One region of the Kocuria salina genome, then DNA from elsewhere that is predicted to be linked to it. Evidence: riboswitches for the same ligand, from Rfam matches in the RefSeq annotation. Region 1 holds a riboswitch; each other region holds the start of a gene.
The links. Region 1 has a riboswitch for S-adenosylmethionine ahead of E7Z53_RS00155 (O-acetylhomoserine aminocarboxypropyltransferase/cysteine synthase family protein). Riboswitches for the same ligand answer to the same signal wherever they lie in the genome.
Positions count from the first base shown of each region.

Region 1 (4,103 bases):
ATGACCGCCACGGTGTCCCGGTAGGTGGGGAACAGCCAGTCGCCCTCCTCGAGGCACAGGGCGGCCGCCACCTGGCAGGCCTCCTGGCCGTGGCTGGACGGGTAGACGGCCATCCGGCCCTGGCGGACCAGCGCGGAGTTCTGGTCGTTGACCCGCCGCCCGACCACCAGCTTCTCGTAGGCGCCCAGCAGGACGTCCGGGGCCGGCAGCGGGTACTCGTGGCCGGGGCCGGTGCCCTGCTCCTCGGGGGCGAGCAGCCGCCCGCTCGGGTCGACCATGCGGATCTCGCCGCGGGCCGGGAGCATGTACTGCTCCGGTGTGATGCCGAAGCTCTGGGAGGCCCGGAGGATCGGGTCCTCGGGGGTCTCGACGGTCTGGCTCATGGTGTCCCCTCGGTCGGTCCCCGGTGCGGCCGCGGTCCGGGGAGGGCAGGAAGGTGGTGCGGCTCTGTCTCCCCAGTATGGGAACCGGGCATGGTTCGTATCCACAGAGCGGGGAAAATGCAGAAGTCTGAGACGGACAGTGCACCGCGCGTGGACGAAATGTTCTAGTGTGGCGTGGAGCACACGCATTCGTCCGTCACGTTCCGGGCCCCGCGCCCTACCCGCCCCGAAGGAGCCCGCCGTGCCCTCGACCCCCGTGCCGCTGGACGAGACCGACCGGAAGATCCTCGCGGAGCTGTCCCGGGACGCGAGGCAGTCCGTGACGGCGATCGCCGCGGCCGTGCACGTCTCCCGCGCCCACGCCTACGCCCGGATCAACCGACTCCGGGACGAGGGGGTGATCCTGCGCTTCAGCACCGTGATCGACCCGGTCCGGGCGGGCCTGCAGGCCTCCGCGTACGTGACGCTCAAGCTCCAGCAGAACACCTGGCGGGAGCTGTGCGCCCAGCTCCAGGCGATCCCCGCCGTGCACCACATCGCCCTGGTGGGCGGGAACTTCGACGTCATGCTCCTCGTGCGGGCCGTGGACACCGTGCACCTGCGGCAGGTGATCTTCGAGCACGTCCAGCAGCTGCCCGGCGTGGTGGACACCCAGACGTTCCTGATCTTCGAGGACATCGACACCCGGGCCTGACGCGCCGGCCCCGCGCCGGGCCCGGCGCGCACGGCCGGCGTCACGAACCGTCACGGTCGTCATCTTCCGACGCGGAGGGACACCCACTACCTCTGCGCATAGTGTTGTTCCAGCTTCACGAGACGTGACCGCCAAGCTCCGACTTGGTCACGCACCAACCCCATGCTCATTGGGTGGTTCGGATGAGGAAGCGGCCTGCATCTTCCGCGGCGTGCCCACCGGGCCCGCGCGGATGACCGGTGCGGGTAAGAGCAAGGCACAGGAGCAGCGCCATGTCCATCCCCGTGACCGACCACGACCTCGCGACCCGGCAGATCCACGCCGGCACCCACGACCAGGTCACCCAGCGCACCCTGACGGTGCCGATCTACCAGACCGCGGCCTTCGAGTTCCCGGACTACGAGGCGGCCCGGCAGATGTTCGCCCAGACCCGGGCAGGCTTCACCTACACGCGCACCGGCAACCCCACGGTGGCCGTGCTCGAGCAGCGGATCAGCGACCTCGAGGGCGGCGCGGGCGCCGTGGCGACCGGCTCGGGCCAGTCCGCCGTGGCCGTAGCGCTGCTGGCCCTGCTCGGCCAGGGCGCCGGGAAGCACCTCGTGGCCTCCGAGAAGCTCTACGGGGGCACGGTGGACCTGCTCACCGACTCCTTCGCGGACTACGGCATCGAGGTCTCCTTCGTGGACCCCACCGCCCCGGGGGCGTGGGCCGCGGCCGTGCGCCCCGACACCCGCGCGTTCCTGCTCGAGTCCATCGGCAACCCGCTGGCCACCCTCCCGGACCTGCCCGGGATCGCCGACGTCGCCCGGACCGCCGGGGTGCCCGTCGTCGTCGACAACACCCTCGCGTCCCCGGCCCTGTACCGGCCGCTGGAGAAGGGCGCGGACATCGTGGTGCACTCGGCCACCAAGTTCCTGGGCGGGCACGGCAACGCGCTCGCCGGGGCGGTCGTGGACGGCGGGACCTTCGACTGGTCCGCCCGGCCGGACAAGTGGCCGCAGTTCACCCAGGCCCGCGCCCGCTGGGGCGGGCTCAGCCTCGTCGACAAGTGCGCCGCCGCCAGCCCCTACCTGCACCTGGTCCGGGCGAAGTACGTGCACGACCTCGGCACCACGCTCTCCCCGTTCAACGCCAGCCAGATCCTGCAGGGCACCGAGACCCTCGACCTGCGCGTGGCCCGCCACACGGCCTCGGCGCTGGCGGTGGCCGAGTTCCTGGCCGGGCACCCCGCCGTCGCCCGCGTCCACCACCCCGGCGTGCCCGGGGACCCCGGCGCCGGGATCGCGGCCCGGGACTTCCCGCGCGGGACCGGCTCCGTGTTCTCCTTCGACCTCGCCGCCCCGGACGGCGCCGTGGGCCCGTTCATCGACGCGCTCCGGCTGTTCAAGCTGGTCGCCAACATCGGGGACACCCGCAGCCTCGTGGCCCACCCGGCGGCCATGACGCACTGCCGCCTGACCCCCGAGCAGCGCCGGGCCGGCGGGATCGCCGAGACCACGATCCGGCTCTCGATCGGCCTCGAGTCCCCCCAGGACCTCGTGGCCGACCTCGGCCAGGCCCTCGACACCGTCGTCACCGCCGTCCAGACCACCCGGAAGTGAGCCCCGCCATGACGTCCCCCACCGAGACCCGCACCCGCCACCGGGGCTTCACGACCACCGCCGTCCACGCCGGCCAGGAGCCCGACCCGCTGACCGGGGCGGTCATCCCGCCGATCTACCAGACCTCCACGTTCGCCCAGGACGGGATCAACGTGCTGCGCGCCGGGCACGAGTACAGCCGCGGCTCCAACCCCACCCGCAGCGGCTTCGAGGAGCAGCTCGCGGCCCTGGAGCGCGGCGAGCGGGGGTTCGCGTTCGCCTCGGGGATCGCGGCAGAGGACGCCCTGCTGCGCGCCGTGCTGCGCCCGGGCGACCACATCGTGCTCGGCGCCGACGGCTACGGCGGCACCAACCGGCTGATCACCCGGGTCCTCGCCCCGTGGGACATCGGGCACACGCCCGTGGAGATCACGGACCTCGACGCCGTCCGGGCGGCCGTGCGCCCCGGCGCCACGAAGGTGCTGTGGCTCGAGACGCCGTCCAACCCGCTGCTCGGCATCGCCGACGTGGCGGCGTGGGCGCAGCTGGCCCGGGACGCCGGGGCGCTGCTCGTCGTCGACAACACCTTCGCGTCCCCGTACCTGCAGACCCCCCTCGAGCTCGGCGCGCACGCCGTGGTGCACTCCACCACGAAGTACATCGGGGGGCACTCGGACGTGCTCGGCGGCGCCGTGGTCGTGGGCGCGGCCCAGTGGCGCGGGGCCCCGCTCGCCGAGGCGGTCGGCTTCCAGCAGTTCGCCGCCGGCGCCGTGGCGGGCCCCCAGGACAGCTACCTGGCCGCCCGCGGGCTCAAGACCCTGAGCCTGCGGATGGAGCGCCACCAGGACAACGCGCAGCGGATCGCCGAGTGGCTCCTGGAGCGCCCCGAGGTCGCGCAGGTGCTCTACCCCGGGCTGCCCGGGCACCCCGGCCACGCGCTCGCCGCCGCGCAGATGCGCGGGTTCGGCGGCATGGTCTCCTTCCGGCTGACCGGCGGGGAGGCCGCGGCCCGGGCGGTGGCGGAGGGCACCCGGCTGTACTCGCTGTCGGTGAGCCTGGGCGGGGTGGAGTCCCTGATCTGCTACCCCTCGGAGATGACGCACGCCTCCGTGAAGGGCACTGCGCTGGCCGTGCCCGTGGACCTGGTGCGGCTCTCGGTGGGCATCGAGGACGTCGAGGACCAGTTGGAGGACCTCGAGCGCGCGCTCACCGCCTGACCGGTCCTTTCCGCCCGGTCGGCTGCGCCGCCGGCGCCGCCGGCGGCGCCGGCGGCGCCGGTTCCGCCGGGTCAGCGGGCGGCGCCCGGTCCGCCCCCTGGGTCCGGCCTGACGGCCGCGTCCGGCTCCGGCCAGGCCGGAGCCGGATCCTCCCGGCCGAGGAGCAGCCGGCGGACCAGGTGCACGAGCATGGCAGTGAACACCATCGCCCAGGCGCTCAGGGCCACCC
Region 1 covers NZ_SSSF01000001.1:25,525-29,627, reverse strand. Annotated here, with positions in the region: gene E7Z53_RS00165 (thiamine pyrophosphate-dependent enzyme) at 1-383, opposite strand, end outside; gene E7Z53_RS19925 (Lrp/AsnC family transcriptional regulator) at 625-1,077, shown strand; SAM riboswitch class IV at 1,191-1,312, shown strand; gene E7Z53_RS00155 (O-acetylhomoserine aminocarboxypropyltransferase/cysteine synthase family protein) at 1,350-2,678, shown strand; gene E7Z53_RS00150 (cystathionine gamma-synthase) at 2,687-3,874, shown strand; gene E7Z53_RS00145 (tellurite resistance/C4-dicarboxylate transporter family protein) at 3,946-4,103, opposite strand, start outside.

Region 2 (4,103 bases), on a different contig from region 1:
AGCTACCACCTCTACCAGGGGATCGGGCCCTTCCTCGGCAACGTGGTGATGGGCCTCGTCTTCGCGGAGCTCTACCGGCGCACCGGCCGGGTGATGCCCCTCGTCGTCGCGCACTTCCTGCTGGACGCCGTCGGCTTCCTCGGGGCAGCCCGGCTGCTGGGCTGAGACCCGCCCCGCGGGGCGCGGCCCAGCCGCCGGGCACTGCGGGCCCGGTCGCGGACCAGGCCGGCCTCAGATGGTGACGGCGCCGTCCGGGGTGCTGAACGAGACGGAGAGCACCCCGGGGGTGCCGTCCGGATAGCGCCAGTCGACCTCGAGGTCCTCGAGCGCGGTCTCGACGGGGGCGCCCAGCCACTCGGCGACCCGTTCCGGGGCACCGGCGATGGTCATCCCCGCGAGCCCGACGTCCGTGATCCGCGCCTGGGACGGGTGCATCTCCGGGGCGGAGTCGAAGTGGATCATGAACGGCAGCTGCGGATCGGCGATCAGGCCCTTGACGCCGATCTGGTGCCACTCCAGGCACCGGCCGTCCGGGAACACCCGGTGGCCGGGCACGGAGCGGCGCCCCAGGCGCTGCTCGAAGGGGGCGAGGTCCTCGACCTCCACGACCCAGCCCAGCCAGCCGCCGCCGGCGGCGGACCGGGCCCGCACGGCCTGCCCGAAGGGGGCCTTCTCCGCCGCCGGGTGCTGGAGGACCTCGACGACCTCCACGTACTGGTGGTTCGTGAGCGGCAGGATCATGTTGCGGGTGCCGAAACGGGGGTGCACCCCGCCCTTGACCGGTTCGATCCCGAGCTGGTCGGCGATGCGCTCGGTGGTGGTCTCCAGGCCCTCCGGGCGGCAGGCGTAGGACACGTGGTCGACTCTCATGGGCACATCGTGGCACCCTGTGAGTTTCGTCTCCAAATCGGTCCGCGACGCGCCGGGCACCGTGCGGGCGACACCCCCGGGCGGGGCGTCACGCCCGGCCCCGGCTTGACGCCGTGCGGGCCTGATCCGGAGAATGCTGTCCAGGTCATGAGCGCCAGCGTCCAAGCCCCAGCTAGCTGGCCGGCAACCCTCCACCGCGGTGGGGTGCCCTGGGTGAAGACCAGGCTCCTCGCGACCGGCGAGCGAGCAAGCGCGGGTCCCCGGCGCCCGGCCGTTCCCGGCCGCACCGCCTCGGCCGGGACGGGACCCCTGAGATCCACAAGGAGTCCCACGGCATGTCCGATCTCCCCGCCTCCAGCACCGACGCCTCCGCCGCCCGCACCGACGTGGCCGCGGCCGAGCGCCCCACCCCCGAGAACCCCGGGGGCTGGGCCTTCGAGACCCGGCAGATCCACGCGGGGCAGAGCCCCGACCCGGTCACCGGCTCGCGCGCCCTGCCGATCCACCAGACCACGTCCTTCGTCTTCCCCGACGCCCAGGCCGCCGCCGACCGCTTCGCGCTCGCCGAGCTCGGCCCGATCTACACGCGGATCGGCAACCCGACCACGGAGGTCGTGGAGAACCGGATCGCCGCCCTGGAGGGCGGCGTGGGCGCCCTCATGCTCAGCGCGGGGCAGTCGGCGACGACGTTCGCCGTGCTCAACGTCGCCGGCGCGGGAGACCACCTCGTGGCCAGCCCCAGCCTGTACGGCGGGACCTACAACCTCTTCAAGTTCACGCTGCCCAAGCTCGGCATCGAGACCACCTTCGTCTCCGACCCCGACGACCCCGAGGCGTGGCGGCAGGCGGTCCGGCCGAACACGAAGGCCTTCTTCGCCGAGACGATCCCGAACCCGCGCAACGACGTCCTCGACATCGAGACGGTCTCCGGGATCGCCCACGACCACGAGGTCCCGCTCATCGTGGACAACACCGTGGCGACCCCCTACCTCGTCCAGCCCCTGCGCTGGGGCGCGGACGTCGTGGTGCACTCGGCCACCAAGTTCCTCGGCGGGCACGGCACGGCCATCGGCGGCGTGATCGTGGACTCCGGGGCCTTCGACTACGGCCGCTACCCGGACCGCTTCCCCGGCTTCAACCAGCCGGACGAGTCCTACGGCGGCCTCGTCTACGCCGAGGCCCTGGGCGCGGAGGGGCCCTTCGGCGTCAACCTGTCCTACATCCTCAAGGCCAGGGTGCAGCTGCTGCGCGACCTCGGCTCGGCGATCTCCCCGTTCAACGCGTTCCTCATCGAGCAGGGCATCGAGACGCTGTCCCTGCGGATGGAGCGGCACGTGGCCAACGCCGGGACGGTGGCCCGCTGGCTCGAGGCCCGCGAGGACGTGCGCTCGGTGTCCTGGGCCGGGCTGGAGTCCTCCCCGTGGCACGAGCGGGCGCAGAAGTACGCGCCCCGGGGCGCCGGGTCGATCCTGGGCTTCGTCCTCGACGGCGGCCGGGAGGCCGGGGCCGCCTTCGTGGACGCCCTGACCCTGCACTCGAACGTCGCCAACATCGGCGACGTGCGCTCCCTCGTGATCCACCCCGCGTCCACCACGCACAGCCAGCTCCTGCCCGAGGAGCAGCTGGCCGCCGGCGTGGAGCCCGGCTTCGTGCGCCTGTCCGTGGGCCTGGAGCACATCGACGACATCCTGGCGGACCTGGAGCAGGGCTTCGCCGCGGCCGCGGCCGCGCAGGGAGGACAGGAGTGACCGTGACGGTCGTGAGGGGCTCCGGCGCCGGGACCGCCGTCCGCGAGGACGGCGTGCCGCGGGTCGCCGGGATCGGCGAGCTCGAGCTCGAGTCGGGCTTCCGGCTGCCCGACGTCCGGATCGCCTACGAGACGTGGGGGACGCTCGCCCCGGACGCCTCCAACGCGGTGCTCGTCGAGCACGCCCTCACCGGGGACACCCACGTGGCGGCCGGCCGGGCCCGCCCCGGCGCCCCCGAGGCCGAGCGGCGCGCCGCCGAGAGCGGCGGCTGGTGGGAGGGCCTGATCGGCCCCGGCGCCGCCATCGACACGGACCGGTGGTTCGTGGTCTGCACCAACATCGTGGGCGGCTGCTACGGGTCCACGGGCCCGGCGACCCCCGCGCCGCCGAGCGTGGACCCCGAGGGCCGCCCCTGGGGCTCCCGCTTCCCGCTCATCACCGTCCGGGACTCCGTGCACGCCGAGGCGGCGCTGGCCGACGCCCTCGGCATCGACGCCTGGCGCCTGGTCATCGGCGGCTCCATGGGCGGGGCCCGCGCCCTGGAGTGGGCCGTGACCTACCCGGACCGCGTCCGGGCGTGCGCGGTGGTCGCCGCGTGCGCCCAGTCCAGCGCCGAGCAGCTCGCGTGGGGCCAGGCGCAGAACCTCGCGATCCGCCAGGACCCGCACTTCCGCGGCGGGGACTACTACGACGGCCCGCTGCCCGTCACGGGCCTGGGACTGGCCCGGCGGATCGCCCACATCACCTACCGCTCGGCCGACGAGCTGCACCACCGGTTCGGGCGCTCGCCGCAGGCCGAGGAGCAGGTCATCGACACGCACGCCGGCGGGCGGGGGCGCTACCAGGTGGAGAGCTACCTCGACCACCAGGCGTCCAAGCTGGCGGGCCGCTTCGACGCCAACAGCTACCTCGCCGTCAACGAGACGCTCATGTCCCACGACGTCGCCCGGGGCCGCGGCACGCTCGAGGAGGCGCTGTCCGTGACCTCGTGCGAGTGGCTCGTGGCGGCGGTGGACTCCGACCGGCTCTACCTGCCCCGCGAGTCCGACGTCCTGGCCGCCGCGCTGCCCGGGGACGTCCGGCGGCACACCCTGACCTCGCCCTCGGGCCACGACGGCTTCCTCATCGAGGCTCCCCAGCTCGGCAAGCTGCTCGTGGAGACCGTGCTGCCCGAGCGCTGAGCCGGGACGGGGGTCCTCAGCCGTTCCCGCTCGCTCAGCCGTCCGCGGCACCCCGGTCGTCGCCGGGGCCCGCCCCGGGTCCCTCGCCGGGCGCGACGCCGCCCCCGGGCACGGTGGGGGTGCCGAAGTGCGGCCGCTTCGGCCGGACCTGCGCCCCGGAGCTGGTGCGCCGGATCCGGCGGGCCACCCACGGGCGCAGATAGCGGTGGGCCCAGACGAGGTCCTCGCCGCGGGCCTGCCGCCAGGACGAGGGCGGGCGGTCGGGCACCACCTCGGGCACGAGGCCGTGCGCGAGGCCCAGGGT
Region 2 covers NZ_SSSF01000008.1:128,686-132,788, forward strand. Annotated here, with positions in the region: gene E7Z53_RS15340 (CPBP family intramembrane glutamic endopeptidase) at 1-165, shown strand, start outside; gene E7Z53_RS15345 (VOC family protein) at 232-870, opposite strand; SAM riboswitch class IV at 1,014-1,129, shown strand; gene E7Z53_RS15350 (bifunctional o-acetylhomoserine/o-acetylserine sulfhydrylase) at 1,206-2,618, shown strand; gene metX (homoserine O-acetyltransferase MetX) at 2,615-3,799, shown strand; gene E7Z53_RS15360 (SGNH/GDSL hydrolase family protein) at 3,834-4,103, opposite strand, start outside.
Region 2: linked by a shared signal. The riboswitch ahead of E7Z53_RS15350 (bifunctional o-acetylhomoserine/o-acetylserine sulfhydrylase) and the one ahead of E7Z53_RS00155 (O-acetylhomoserine aminocarboxypropyltransferase/cysteine synthase family protein) in region 1 are both predicted to bind S-adenosylmethionine.

Region 3 (4,103 bases), 770 kb from region 1:
GATCGTCACCAGCACCGGGCGGCGGTGGTGGACCAGCAGCTCCCGCAGGGGGGCCTTGGCCACGTTCCCCGAAGCCCGGTGCTCCAGGAACTCCGGGGCGTCGGCCACGCCGAGGCGGATCCACAGGCCCACCGCCACGAGCAGGGCCGAGAGCAGGAAGGGGATGCGCCAGCCGTAGGCGGCGAACTGCTCCTCGCTCATGACGTTCTGCACGATGAAGAACGCGCCGGTGGCCAGCAGCATGCCGGCGGAGGAGCCGATCTGGGTGAAGGACCCGAAGAACCCGCGGTGCCGGGCCGGTGAGTGCTCCACGCTCAGCAGCGCGGAGCCGCCCCACTCGGCACCCGCGGACAGGCCCTGGAGGATGCGCAGGACCACGAGCCCGACGACGGCCCACCAGCCGATCACCTCGTAGGTGGGCAGCAGGCCGATCAGGGTGGAGGCCACGCCCATGAGCAGCAGGGAGGCCACCAGCAGGGCCTTGCGGCCGATCCGGTCCCCCAGGTGCCCGGCGATGATCCCGCCCAGGGGCCGGGCGATCACCCCGACCGCGAGCGTGGCGAAGGACGCCACGATACCGCCGAGCTCGGTGGCCATGGGGAAGAACTGGACGTTGAAGACGAGTGCGGCGGCGGTGCCGTAGAGGTAGAAGTCGTACCACTCGATGGTGGTCCCGGCGAAGGCCGAGGCCAGGACGCGCTTCTTGCCGTGGACGATGCTGCTGCGGCCCGGGGCGGCCGTGGTCGTGGTGCTCATGCGTCAGGCTCCTGGGGTTCGGTCGGCGTCGGTCGTGGCATCGGTCGTGGCATCGGTCGCGGCGTCGGTCGTGGCGTCGGTCGTGGCGCCGGTCCTCGCGTCGCCGATGGCGTTCAGGCCCTCCGGCAGGGTGCCGTTGATGAGGTAGTCGCCGAGGGCTCGGGCGCGGAAGGCGATCGGGTTGTGGGTGGCCACGGTCTGGGCGTTGCGCCAGTGCCGGTCCAGGCCCTTGGCCGTGGACGTGGCGGAGGCGCCCACGGTGAGGAACAGGTCCTGGGCCGCGCCGAGCGCCAGCTCCGGCACGGTGACCTGGGCGTGCTCCACGGCGATCTCGGACTCGTGCAGCGCCGCCGGGAGGGCCCCGGTGAAGTCCGGCCGGTCGGCGCCGGCCGCTGCGGCGGCGGCGATCCCGGCGTCCAGGGCGCGGGCGGCGTGCAGGACGGTGGCCTCGGCGGCGAAGGCCTTGGCGGAGATCCGCCCGGTGGCCTCCTGGATCAGCGGGTCGTCGCGGAACGGCAGGCCGAGCCCGGTGTTGAAGGTCCGCCGGCGTCCGGCGATGGTCTCCACCGCGTCCCGCCGGGCCGCCCGGGCGATGCCGGCCAGCACGGCCAGCAGCACGAGCTGGAAGAAGGCGGCCTCGTGGACGGCCTCCGCGCTGCCGGCGGTGCGGTCCAGCACGGCGTCCTCCGGGACGCGCACCCGCTCGAAGACCGCGGTGCCGGTGCCGGTGAGCTTCTGCCCGAAGCCGTCCCAGTCGTCCTCGAGCGTCACGCCCTCGGCGTCCGTGGCGACGACGGCGAAGCGCCGCCCGTCGCGGCCGTCCAGGGCGGCCGAGACGCGGGTGTAGTCGCAGAAGACGGAGCCGGTGGCGTAGAACTTCCGGCCGGTGAGCTCCCAGCCCTCGGGGGTCCGGCTGAGCACGGTGTTCAGGGTGCCCAGCGCGTTGCCGCCCTTCTCCGTGGAGGCGTTGCCCACGGTGGCCCCGGCCAGCACCCGCGGGTACCAGACCTCCTGGAGCTCCCGGGGCAGGAAGCGCAGGGACTCCACGAAGCCGTGGTGGGAGCGGTAGAGGTGGGCGATGTTGGAGTCGGCCTCGGCCAGGTCGACCAGCAGTTGGGTGAAGTCCTCGAGGCTGACCCCGGGGCCGCCGTGGGCCGCCGGGACGCGCAGGGCGCCGAACCCGGCCCGGTCCAGCCGGTCGACCTCCGCGTAGGGCAGCGCGCGCCGGAGGTCCCGGTCCAGGGCGCCGGCGGCGATCTCCGCGAACAGGGGCCGGAAGTGCTCCCGCAGCCCGGCGTAGTCCCCGGGCAGGCCGGCGGGGAGGTCCGTGCCGGCGCGGGGATGGGCGGTGGTCTCCTCGACCGTGCTCGGGGTCATGCGGTGGTCCTCTCGGTCGCACCGAGGATTGCCGGTCGGCCGGTCGCGCCGGGGGCGGGCCCGGTGGCGGCAGCGCCGGAGGCTGACGTCACGGACCGACTGCAGATCCGGGATCTCCATCGGTTCTGGCATTAGCACCCTGACCCCGGAGGAGGGCGGGTTGCTGCGGCGTCGTCGAGCCAGATCTCTCAACCGCTCTGAATGGGGCGCTTGCCATGGCATCAGACCGCCCGGTCCGGGACCAACCGGATGACGGGCGCACGTCATGGAATGTCACGACGGCGTCACAGAAAGTCACGTGCTCCGTAGCGGTGTAGTGGTGTGCCGCAGGAGACCGGGTCAGTAGACCGGCTGGTCCGGGTCGACCTGCGCCACCCAGGCGAGCACCCCACCCTCGAGGTGGCGGACCCGCTCCTCCCGCCCGGCGTAGAAGGACCGCAGCGCGGCGAGCGCGGTCGCGGAGCGGGCCCCGGCCTTGCAGTGCAGCACGAGGTCCGTGCCACGGGCCTCCGGGGGCAGGGCGTCCGCGCCGCGGTCGAGGATCTCCTGCAGCGGGACGGGCACGGCGCCGTCGATGGCCACGAGCTCCCGCTCCCAGTCCTCGCGCACGTCCACCAGGGCGAAGGACGCCTCCCCGCGCTCCCGGCGCTCGAGCAGCCGGGCCAGCTCGGCCGACCCGACGGTCTCGGAGGCGTCCGCGCCGGGCAGCGCGCAGACCGCGGCGGGCTGGGCCACCGCGGTGACCGGGGCGGCGTCGGGATCCGGGGTGAGCCGCATCTCGCGCCAGGTCATCGCGAGCGCGTCGTGCAGCAGCACCCGTCCGAGCAGGGGCTCCCCGGTGCCGGTGACGAGCTTGACGGCCTCGGTGACCATGACCGCGCCGACGGTGGCGGGGAGCATGCCGAAGACCCCGCCCTCGGCGCAGCTGGGCACCTCGCCGTCCGGCGGGGCCTCGGGGTAGAGGTCCCGGTAGGTGGGCCCGTGCCCGGCCCAGAACACGCTGACCTGCCCCTCGAAGCGCAGGATGGAGCCCCACACGCAAGGCGTGCCGGTCAGGGCGGCGGCGTCGCTGACCACGTAGCGGGTCGCGAAGTTGTCGGCGCCGTCCAGGACCAGGTCGTACCGGCCGATGATGTCCACGGCGTTGTCCGCGTCCAGCCGGACGGGGTGGGTGCGGACCTCCACCAGCGGGTTGAGCGCGGTGACGGCCTCGGCGGCGGAGACGGCCTTGGGACGGCCGACGTCGGCGGTCGTGTGCACCACCTGGCGCTGCAGGTTGGAGAGCGCCACCACGTCGTCGTCGACGATTCCGAGGGTCCCGATCCCCGCCGCGGCGAGGTACTGCAGGGCCGGGGACCCGAGCCCCCCGGCGCCGACGACGAGCACGCGGGCGTTCCGCAGCCGCCGCTGGCCGAGGGTCCCGATCCCGGGCAGGGTCAGGTGCCGGGCGTAGCGCTCGAGCTCCTCGCGGGTCAGTTCGGGGCCGGGCTCCACGAGCGGGGGCAGCGGGCTCACGGCCGCTCCCCCACGGGCGCCCAGTCCCCGCGCGGCACGTCCGCCGGGCCGGCTGAGGGGCCGGCGGACGGCCCGGCACCGGCGGCGTCCGTGTCGATCCGCCCGGCCATCGGCGAGGACGCGTGGGCGTGGCGGCGGGCCGGGATGCGCCCGGCACCGGCGGCGAGCCGGCCGGCGAGCACGGCGTGGCGCATGGCGGTGGCCATCGCCACCGGGTCCTGGGCGCGGGTGACGGCGCTGGCCAGCAGCACGGCGTCGCAGCCCAGCTCCATGGCCAGGGCGGCCTCGGAGGCGGTGCCGATCCCGGCGTCGAGCACCACGGGCACGGACGCCCGGGAGGCGATGAGCTCGATGTTGTGCGGGTTGAGGATGCCCAGCCCGGTGCCGATGGGGGCGCCCAGGGGCATCACCGCGGCCGCGCCCAGATCCTCGAGGCGGCGTGCGACGGCCGGGTC
Region 3 covers NZ_SSSF01000001.1:793,530-797,632, reverse strand. Annotated here, with positions in the region: gene E7Z53_RS03715 (MFS transporter) at 1-756, opposite strand, end outside; gene E7Z53_RS03710 (acyl-CoA dehydrogenase family protein) at 760-2,133, opposite strand; SAM riboswitch class I at 2,247-2,341, opposite strand; gene moeB (molybdopterin-synthase adenylyltransferase MoeB) at 2,473-3,648, opposite strand; gene E7Z53_RS03700 (thiazole synthase) at 3,645-4,103, opposite strand, start outside.
Region 3: linked by a shared signal. The riboswitch ahead of E7Z53_RS03710 (acyl-CoA dehydrogenase family protein) and the one ahead of E7Z53_RS00155 (O-acetylhomoserine aminocarboxypropyltransferase/cysteine synthase family protein) in region 1 are both predicted to bind S-adenosylmethionine.

Region 4 (4,103 bases), on a different contig from region 1:
CCAGGGCCACGGGGACGAGCGGGAAGACGGCGGCCGCGGCCGGGCTCGCCGAGACCTCCCCTCCGCTGAAGAGCAGCGCGGCGGCGGCGCCGAACGCGGAGTAGGCGGCCAGTCCGCTGAGGTACGGCTGCCAGAACTGGCCCTCCCAGCAGGCGCGGGCCAGCCGTCTCCCGGCGTGCCAGGAAAGGGCGAACGGCACCAGGGTGAGCCCGAGCGGGACGAGGTTGAGCGTCCCGGTGGTCGCGGGCAGCCCTGCGCCCGGGTCCAGGGCCACCTGGAGCGGGGTGAGGTGGGCGAGCAGCCACACGTGACCGGAGAGCACGAACCCGCCGGTCAGGCCGAGGGTGTCGAAGCCGTCGGCGAGCCACACCATGAGGACGGTCAGCAGGACCAGCAGGTAGGACACCACGGCCACGGAGCCGAGTTCCAGCACGCCCTGCAGCCACAGCGGCATGGGCACACCCCGGCGGTCCGGGCGTGCAGCGGGGGAGGACAGGCCTTGGGAGTTCATCACCGACCATCCTCCCACGCCCGGGCGGCACCCCGGCCGAGGCTTCACGGCGCCTTCACCGGCGGGCCACGCCCCGCTCGCCGTCCGGTCGCCCGGCCCCGGCAGGCTCGGGAGCATGAGAGTCGCCGTGGTCGCCGAGCAGTTCCTCCCCCACCTCAACGGAGTCACCCACTCGGTGCTGCGGGTCGTCGAGCAGCTGGTCGCCGGCGGGCACGACGTCGTGGTCGTGGCGCCCTCCTACGAACCCGCGCCGCTCGGGCGCCCGGCGGAGCAGGTCGTCGAGGACCTCGACGGGGTGCCGGTGCACCGGCTGCCAGCCGTTCCGCTCACCGGCTACCCCGCCGTGCGGGTGGCCGGCGGGACCGTGGCCCGGGTGCGGCGGCAGCTGGAGCGCTTCCGGCCTGACGTGGTCCACGTGGCCTCCCCGTTCGTGCTGGGCCGCCGGGCGATCCTGGCGGCCCAGCAGCTCGGGGTGCCGTGCGTGGCGGTCTACCAGACCGACGTGCCCGGCTACGCGGCCAAGTACGGGGCCCCGTTCCTCGAGCAGCTCCTGTGGGGGCACGTGCGCTCCATGCACAACCTCGCCACGCTCACGCTCGCGCCGTCCACCGCGGCGGTCCGGCAGCTCACCGAGCACGGCGTCCAGGACGTGCACCTGTGGCGGCGCGGGGTGGACACCACCCGCTTCTCCCCCCGGCACCGCGACGAGCGGTGGCGGGAGGAGGTCGGCGGCGGCCGGCGGATCGTCGGCTACGTGGGCCGGATCGCCCCGGAGAAGCAGGTCGAGGACCTCTCCGCGGTCGCGGACCTGCCCGGCACCCGCCTGGTGGTCGTGGGCTCGGGCCCGGAGGAGGACGCCCTGCGCCGCCGGCTCCCGCAGGCCCACTTCACCGGGCGCCGCAGCGGTGCCGACCTGGCGCGCATCATGGCGTCCTTCGACGTGTTCGTCCACCCCGGCGAGTTCGAGACGTTCTGCCAGACGATCCAGGAGGCCATGGCCTCGGGGGTGCCGGTGGTCGCGACCGGCCGGGGCGGTCCCCTCGACCTCGTGGACCGGTCCCGCACCGGCTGGCTCTATCCCCCGGGCGACCTCGGGGCGCTGCGCGGGCACGTGGCGGATCTCCTGGGCGACGAGGCGAAGCGGGCCGCGTTCGGCGTCGCGGCGCACGCGGCGGTCCAGGGCCGGACGTGGGACGTCCTGGTCGGGCAGCTGCTCGAGCACTACGAGCGCGCCGTGGCGCTCTCGGCGCAGGGGCAGGGGCGCAGCCGCCGGCACCGCCGGGCCGTCTGAGGGCTACCGGCGGGCGGGGGACGCGTCCAGCACGGGCGCCCCGGTGCCGGCGTACCGCCCCGGCTCCGCGGTCAGCACGGTCAGCCCGTGGACCAGGGCCGTGGCCGCGGTGAGCCCGGCGAGCGGATCGGCCGCCCCCGTCGCGGCCAGCGCTCCCCACGCCCGGGCCACGGCGGCGTCCGCGGGGAGGACCCGGCCCGGGAAGCGCAGCTCGAGCTGCTCCGCCCACAGCGTCTCGTCGGGCCGCTCGGCGAGCAGCTCCCCGAGCACCGTGGCGGGCAGGAACAGCCGCCGGTGTCCGTGCCGGCGCAGGACCTCGGCCAGCTCGGGGCAGCGCTCCGGGGTGCGCACCCCCAGCAGCACGGAACGGTCCAGGAGGAGGTCCACGGCGGCGGGCCTCAGGCCGCGGCGGCGAGCTCCCCGCGGGCCGGAGCCAGCAGGAAGTCCACGAACTCGGTGCGGACCTGCACCACGCGGGCGTAGTCCTCGACGCTCATGGCGGAGACGCTGATCGCCGGGACGCTCGGCGCGGGGTCGCGGCGGGTCCCGTCCCCGGTGGCCGGGACGGCGTGGGAGGGCTGGGGGAACGCGCCCGTGCGGGCGGCGGAGTGGCGGGGGTCGGACATGACCGGGATCCTTCGTGCGCTCTTGCTCGCACCGGGTACCGCTGCTGCGGCGATGCGAGCCGCTTCGTCATCCGAACCACCCGTGAACATGGGGTTGGTGCCCGGTCAAGTCGGAGCTTGCCGACCGGGTCTCTTGAAGCTCTCCCCATTGAACCACATCGGCCGAACAGTGTCCGCGTGCGGCGACCCGGCCGGATCCGGTGCCCCCTCCTGTGCACAGGCCTTCCCCGGGGTGTCACCGCCCGGACATCTCGACGACACATCGTTGCGCTGGAATGGGTCCCGTAGTACCGGGGACGGCGCAGGCGACGGCCCCGCGCATTACGTTTCAGTGACACAACTCACGACTCGCTTGTCGAGGTGTCGGTGCCGCGGGGTAGCCTGAACCTGCTTCTCGAGATGCGGCGTCCACGCCCTCGGCCGGAGATCGACGATCCCCGGCGGAACCGTGGAGGGGCTCCGACCCGCTGCGCGCCAACCCGATGTTCCCGGGTGGATCGGATGACGAAGCGGCGGGCAACGCCATCGGATGCCTGCAAGAACGTCAGGAGAAAACATGACCATGTCCGAAGAAAGAACAGCCATCACCACCGACCAGCGCGAGGAGTGGATCGACGTGACCGTCACCGCCCTCCCCGATCTCCACCTCGTCCGTCTCACGTCGACCGACGGGGACGTGCAGGAGTACCTGAGCCCCGAGGCCGACGACCTGGCCGCCGCGGCGGAGCACACGGAGGGTACGGCGCAATGGTGCGCCAAGTACCGCCAGCTCCTCGTTCCCGGAGCCCTCGCGGCGACCGGACGGCACCCGTTCTTCAAGCTCCACCCCTCGTCCCTCCCGCTGTCGGCATAGCCGGCGGACAGGAGCGCACGGAGGCCGCAGCCCGTCGGGCTGCGGCCTCCGTCGTGCGGGAGGACGGTGACGTCCGGAGCGCCGGTGGGACCCGCGGGGTGCTCACTCGAGGCCGTAGTCCCCCGCCGAGCCCCAGCCGCCGCCGGCCTCGTCGGCGGAGCCGTCGAATCCCCACTCGGAGGCCTCGACCTCGAACGGCACGGAGACGTCCAGCTCGGCGTCGGAGACCCGGTTCACCACGAAGGGGTCCTCCGGCTCCTCCGCGGCGGGGAGCGGATCGGGAACGGTCACGGCGCTTCCTCCCGGTGCTGCTCGGCGGGTACGACGACAGAACCGCCGCCGGGCGCAGCCCGACGACGGTTCTGGAGGATCAACGGGCCGGAGCCCGCGGAAGATCCTTAGGAGATGACGTTGATGTTCGCAGCCTGGGGGCCCTTGGGGCCGTCCTGGGTCTCGAACTCGACGCGGTCGTTCTCGTTCAGCGAGCGGAAGCCGTTCGAGTTGATCGCGGAGAAGTGGGCGAAGACGTCCTTGGAGCCGTCCTCGGGGGTGATGAAGCCGAAGCCCTTGTCAGCGTTGAACCACTTGACGATACCGGTAGTCATGGGAGACCTGATCCTTCATGAGATGAACGTTTCCCGACGTTCGAGAAACAAAACAGTTGCGATGCATGGAAAACGTCTTCTCAGAAAAACTGCTGCACCCGAGTGGGCCGAACTGCTTGAAAGACAAAAACGAACCTCAACAACTGCGGACTACTCTACACGAGATCCGGCGCCGCACCACCCGGGACGGGGCGCCGGACCCGGCCCGGCACCGGGG
Region 4 covers NZ_SSSF01000007.1:114,965-119,067, reverse strand. Annotated here, with positions in the region: gene E7Z53_RS14165 (cell division protein PerM) at 1-511, opposite strand, end outside; gene E7Z53_RS14160 (glycosyltransferase family 4 protein) at 627-1,802, shown strand; gene E7Z53_RS14155 (PIN domain-containing protein) at 1,806-2,189, opposite strand; gene E7Z53_RS14150 (hypothetical protein) at 2,201-2,428, opposite strand; SAM riboswitch class IV at 2,442-2,567, opposite strand; gene E7Z53_RS14145 (hypothetical protein) at 2,985-3,281, shown strand; gene E7Z53_RS14140 (hypothetical protein) at 3,384-3,572, opposite strand; gene cspE (transcription antiterminator/RNA stability regulator CspE) at 3,680-3,886, opposite strand.
Region 4: linked by a shared signal. The riboswitch ahead of E7Z53_RS14150 (hypothetical protein) and the one ahead of E7Z53_RS00155 (O-acetylhomoserine aminocarboxypropyltransferase/cysteine synthase family protein) in region 1 are both predicted to bind S-adenosylmethionine.